2 regions of the Vibrio sp. 11986-1-5 genome follow, and region 1 is predicted to be linked to the other one. Evidence: riboswitches for the same ligand, from Rfam matches in the RefSeq annotation. Region 1 holds a riboswitch; the other holds the start of a gene.
What was found. A riboswitch is a leader RNA that binds a small molecule or an ion and turns the genes downstream of it on or off. The one in region 1 is predicted to bind lysine.
Positions count from the first base shown of each region.

Region 2: linked by a shared signal. The riboswitch ahead of AACS00_RS05215 (Na+/H+ antiporter NhaC family protein) and the one ahead of lysC (lysine-sensitive aspartokinase 3) in region 1 are both predicted to bind lysine.

Region 1 is NZ_CAWNVW010000002.1:112,973-116,189, reverse strand. Features, by position in the region: gene metH (methionine synthase) at 1-385, shown strand, start outside; gene lysC (lysine-sensitive aspartokinase 3) at 439-1,788, opposite strand; lysine riboswitch at 1,899-2,075, opposite strand; gene AACS00_RS01120 (pyridoxal-phosphate-dependent aminotransferase family protein) at 2,297-3,217, shown strand, end outside.
Region 2 is NZ_CAWNVW010000011.1:489,784-493,000, forward strand. Features, by position in the region: gene AACS00_RS05205 (inosine/guanosine kinase) at 1-543, shown strand, start outside; gene AACS00_RS05210 (H-NS family histone-like protein) at 743-1,156, opposite strand; lysine riboswitch at 1,618-1,844, shown strand; gene AACS00_RS05215 (Na+/H+ antiporter NhaC family protein) at 1,959-3,217, shown strand, end outside.

The DNA of each region.
Region 1 (3,217 bases):
AGCTTTTGCTGAGTATTTACATCAGCAGATGCGTAAAGACATTTGGGGCTATGCGAGTGAAGAAGAGCTTACCTGTGATGATTTGATCCGCGAAAAGTATCAGGGGATTCGCCCGGCACCCGGTTATCCGGCTTGTCCTGAGCACACTGAAAAAGGCACGCTATGGCAATTGCTATCGGTTGAAGAAAATATAGGCATGTCGTTAACCAGTAGTTACGCGATGTGGCCGGGATCATCGGTCTCGGGATGGTATTTTTCTCATCCAGATTCACGTTATTTTGCCATAGCTCAGATCCAAGAAGATCAAGTTCAAAGTTATGCTGAGCGTAAAGGCTGGGATAAATTAACCGCCGAAAAGTGGCTTGGCCCCAATATTAACGGTTAACACTCCAAGCTCGGCAGGTCGCATCATGACGACCTGCCTGTTTGAGTTTAGTGTTATTCAAATAACTCTTGATGCAGCTTTTGAATGACCGATTTAGCAACGTGGCTATTGACTAAAAAGCAGAGATTATGGGCGCTGGCGCCATAACAAATCATTCGTAGATTAAATTCATCTAACACACTAAAGACTCGTTTGGCATAACCGGGCCTATCTTTCATTTTGTTACCAATCAGCGCGACTAAGCAGAGATCGTGTTCGACTTCTACCGTACATAAAGCCTCTAACTCTTGGCGAACGTGTTGTGGTAATTCAGGGTTGCCGCCTGATGTATCGGTTTTATCTAAGGTTAGCGATACACTAATTTCTGAAGTCGTGATCAGATCTACAGAAATTTTATGTTTGGCTAATATTTCAAATACTTTGGCTAAAAAACCATAAGTATGGAACATATTCGCACTGCGCAAAGTGACCATCGTTTGATTACAGCGTAGTGCGAGGGCTCGAAATAGTGGGGTACTGTCGACCTGTTGGCGGATCCAAGTGCCTCCCTTTTGTGGTGCTTTGGACGAGCCCACAAAGACAGGAATACCATGACGAATCGCAGGTACTAGAGTTGAAGGGTGAAGAATTTTAGCACCAAAATTGGCCATTTCTGATGCTTCACTAAAACTAATTTCAGCAATCGGAGCCGCTTTGGCGACAATCCGAGGATCGGTAGTATACATTCCCGGTACATCGGTCCAAATTTCTAGGCCGCACGCTTGCATTGCTTCGGCGATTAACGCTGCGGAATAATCACTGCCTCCTCGACCAAGGGTGGTGGTATTTCCATCTTGGTCGGCACCAATGAAACCTTGAGTGACGACAACGTGTTGTTGGCAGAGTGGCTGTAATTTTTCGGTCACTAAAGCTTGTAACTCGGCTAGCTGTGGTTCGGCTCGACCATAATGATCATCAGTACGCATCACTTGACGAACGTCAAAGCGCACGGCATCGACACCACGCTCACAAAGGATTTGAGTGAGTAAATAAGTGGACATTAACTCCCCGCAAGCGACAAGATGATCAGTCAATTTTTTGCTGACTTCAAATGCGGCGGCATCCGCTGCTCGGCGAACGGTCTCTAAGATGACATCTATCTCAGTACTGACCTTTTGCGGAGCGCTTAAAGACTCAATAATAGCGTAGTGAATATCCGCTAATTGTTGAATAATCATCGCGCGCTGTTGGCTATCTTGTACTCCGTTTGCCAATTCAACCAGCAGATTGGTCACTCCTGAACAGGCACTGATCACCACCAATTTAGTGGTGGGATTATTTTCGATGATCGCTGCACTGCAGCTCATCGCTTGAAAATTAGCAACACTTGTTCCGCCAAATTTAGCGACATTGAATGCGTTCACAGCATGTCTCCCAAGACTTCCTATAAATGAAAAATGGTTGGTAATCCAACGTCCAATGTTTTGAAGAGTGTGAACTGAGAGCAAATAAAGAGGGATAACGGTTAATCGATGTCCTCAGAAGCTCTTCACCAGTTTCGTCTGGTGACAGTCACAGGGATTCAGCCCATGCAACCGGTAAATCAAAGCCTCACCTTTGTTTTACCTCGGCACTGCTCCCCATGGATCGTTTGTATTGGAGTTGAGGCTCCACAAATGATCTGCCTGGGCAGTGCTCCTCTTCTGCTATACCTTCGAGACTTAATGTACTTTGTTGGTCTGTTTGATATAGATAGCGCATTCATTGAACGGTTTTGTTGCATTAATGTCAATTGCAAATGTTGTCACTAATGCAAATAAAAATGATCAGAATGTGAATATGGTTCGATCACTAGACTTCGGTCGCATTGTGATACGAGATAATTTGCATTAACCTCAACCACTCTCGCCATCGAAACAGCAAGGAGCAACCATGGCTATTAGCAGTTTTATTCCACCTCGTCGGATATTGATGGGACCAGGTCCTTCAGATATTGCCCCGCAAGTATTACAAGCGTTGAGTCGACCAACCGTTGGTCATCTTGACCCATTATTTATCGCCATGATGGATGAACTAAAGCAGTTATTACAATACGCCTTTCAAACTAACAACGAATTTACCATTGCGGTATCAGCACCGGGTAGTGCGGGCATGGAAGCTTGTTTCGTTAATTTAGTTGAGCCCGGCGATAAAGTGATTGTCTGTCGTAATGGTGTGTTTGGTGAACGAATGCGTGAAAATGCCGTTCGTTGTGGCGCACAAGTGATTGTGATTGATGATGAGTGGGGGAAGCCAGTTTCAGTTGATAAAGTCGCTGCCACGTTAGCAGCGCACAGCGATGCAAAAATTTTGGCTTTTGTGCATGCAGAGACGTCAACAGGGGCTTGTAGTGATGCACAATCTCTCGGCCAGTTAGCCAAGCAATACGGCATGTTGACAATTGTTGATGCAGTTACATCACTGGGTGGTGTACCGCTATTGGTCGATGAGTGGCAACTGGATGCGGTGTATTCTGGAAGTCAGAAATGCCTATCTTGTGTGCCAGGTTTATCACCATTAACTTTTTCTCCCGCTGCGATTGATAAAATACATGCACGTACTACAGCACCTCAAAGTTGGTTTCTTGATCAAAGCTTAGTCCTTGGGTATTGGAGTGGAGCGAGCAAACGTAGCTATCATCATACGGCCCCCGTCAATAGTTTATACGCTTTACATGAAGCATTGCTATTACTGCAACAAGAAGGATTGGAGAATGCGTGGGAGCGCCATCGCCGAATGCATAATGTTTTAAAGCAAGGCTTAGAAAAACTAGGGCTCACCTTTGTGGTTGATGAAGCAAGCCGTCTGCCTCAA
Region 2 (3,217 bases), on a different contig from region 1:
GAAGACGAAGCTGAGGCATTAACCGGAGAGCAAGATCCACTGGCTGCTTCTGATAAAGCATTAGACTGGGTGGATTTGGTGCTGTGTACTGCTGGTCCAGTGGGTTTATTTATGGCTGGTTATACAGAGGATTCAGCGAAACGTGAAACTTCTCTCCCTTTATTACCAGGCTCCATTGCTGAATTTAACCGTTATGAGTTTAGTCGACCAACCAGCCGTCTTGGTTGTGAAAATCCTATCCGAGTTTATTCGCATATTTCGCCATATATGGGCGGCCCTGAAAAAATTAAAAATACCAATGGTGCTGGCGATGCTGCACTGTCGGCTTTATTACACGATATGGCTGCGAATAAGTACCATAAAGAAAACGTACCTAATTCTAGCAAGCACCAGTATCCATTTTTAACGTACTCTTCTTTCTCTCAGGTATGTAAATATTCTAATCGAGCCAGTTATGAGGTATTAGTACAACATTCACCCCGTCTATCTCGTGGATTACCTGAGCGAGAAGACAGTTTAGAAGAAGCCTACTGGGAACGATAAAAACAGTGAACATACAGCGGCTGATTATTTGATGCGCACAATAATAAAGGCTCCTAATCGGAGCCTTTATTGAATAACAGATAAACCTCTCTTGTTAACGGAATGCTCATTAATCGAGCGTGATACCTCAAGGTTGATTGATGCGGTAAGTATCGAATAAATACCGAGCCGTTAATTAAGTAGAGAGGAAATAAAAGAGTTAAATAGCAAACTCTTCTAATGATTTACCTTCATCCAACGCTTTTTGGATCGCTAAAGGTGTACGGCCTTGGCCTGTCCAGGTTTTTTCTACGCCATTGTCCATATATTTGTACTTGGCTGGGCGTGGTGCACGTTTGCCTTGTTTGCTTTTTGCTTTAGTTTTGGTTTCGCCAGCAAGAGCAGAAATTAAAGCACTCACATCGATACCTTCTTTAGCTATTTGCTCAGCAATTGCTGAGAGCTTAGCTTCTTGTTCTGCCAGTGCTGCTTTTTCTTGTTCTTCAAGCTCTTTACGCTCTTGAACGACAGTCGTTAATTTATCAAGTGCTTCTTCAAGTTGTTCTAGAGTTAAATCACGAGCATATGCACGTAGGCTACGAATATTTAATAGCGTTTTAGTTAGTTCAGACATTACTGTTTCCTGTGAGATTAAAATGGTTTACCAGTTGATATTAAACCTAGTTATTTATTCTAGCAATATTGGAATGTGATAATAACACGAATATTGCGTAAAAAAAGATTAACAAACCGAAGATTAATATTATTCGTTTATAGGATAGCCCATAAATATGACCATATTTGAACATTACGTTAAACATAAGCGCAGTTTTTTCAAGCTTACCGACTATGTTTAGTGATATTCATTGCATAATCATCCTGCAGCTATCAACGTTCGTCGGTGTTAATTTTAAAATCGGGCTGATTTAGCCATGAAATAATCCATTTATTGCGAAACGGACACATGAGTGCAACTTATAGAGCATCGAAAGGAATTAAACTTCACTATGGGTTGCATTGACAAAGATGATAAGTACAATGCGATGACCTAATGCGAGAGTCATGGGTTACTTAAGAGAGTTAAGTAAGTTGATTTCTCGATGTAGAGGTGCGGTATTGAAAAGTAACTAGGATTGGGGTGATGCCAATGAATCCAAGTGAAAGGCCTTACCGCCGAAGTAAGTCGTCGATCAACACGGCTTGCTGGGGTTGTTATCGAATAGGGACAACACTGCCATAGTCTAAGTATCGTATACGTTGGAGAGCATAATCCAAGTAAAGCTCGGTACTGTGTTGTTAAACTATGGAGCGCTACTGTAGGGTTGGGTGAAGTGTTCGCTTCCCTTTCGCTTAGTTCAACATAAGCTGTGATGACGAGTGTCGTCCAGTTTGTCTGCAGTAGATCTCTTGCCATTTATTATTGGTTTTTGAAGATCATGAATGTAATTGATTTTGCTTCCTCGCCTTTGTCTTTGTTACCCCCGCTGGTGGCATTGGGCTTAGCAATTATTACCCGCCGAGTACTGTTGTCTCTTGGTGTTGGTATCTTAATTGGCGCTTTACTGCTGGCTAACTATTCAGTCACTGACGCGTTTTCTTATACCAGTGGTCAAGTATTCAGTGTGTTTATTGCTGATGGTGGTATCAATACTTGGAACATGAGTATTGTTGGCTTTTTATTATTGTTAGGCATGATGACCGCACTGCTTACCTTATCCGGTGGTACTCGTGCATTTGCCGAGTGGGCGCAAGTTCGCGTAAAAAGCAAACGCGGTGCTAAATTACTCGCTGCTTTTCTGGGAGTGTTTATTTTTGTTGATGACTATTTTAATAGTTTAGCCGTCGGCTCAATTTCAAGACCAGTCACGGATCGTTTTTATGTATCACGTGCCAAACTGGCTTATATCTTAGACTCTACTGCCGCACCCATGTGCGTTGTCATGCCTGCTTCTAGCTGGGGCGCGTATATAATGACGATTATTGGCGGTATTTTGGTTTCTCATGGTATTACCGATTATTCACCTCTAGGGGCTTATTTACGCCTTGTTCCGATGAACTTTTACGCGATTTTTGCCCTGCTTATGGTCTTTGCCGTCGTATGGTTCCAAATGGATATTGGCCCGATGCGTCGTCATGAAATTAATGCATCGCAAGGTCGAGGTTTTGATAACGATCAAGATAATGATAGCCCCGTTGCTCATCAGTTGAATGAAGAGCTTGATATTCCAGAAGGTCAGAACGGTAAAGTATTGGATCTGGTCTTGCCGATTGTTCTGCTGATTATCGCTACCATTGGTGCCATGCTGTTTACTGGTGGCCAAGCTTTATCTGGTGAGGGGATTGATTTTAGTATTCTCGGTGCATTTGAAAATACTGATGTAGGCACCTCATTAGTTTATGGTGGCTCCACGGGATTATTGGCGGCATTAGTAACGGTATTCAAACAAAAAATGCCATTACGTGACACACTAATGACGATGTGGATTGGTGCTCGTTCCATGTTTGGTGCCATTTTGATCCTTATCTTTGCTTGGACAATCGGTTCCGTCATCGGTGATATGAAAACAGGGGCTTACCTATCTTCATTAGTACAAGGTAATATCAATCCGCATTGGTTACCGGTGATCTTATTTTTATTATCCGGTGTGATGGCATTTTCAACCGGAACGTCATGGGGTACTTTTGGCATCATGTT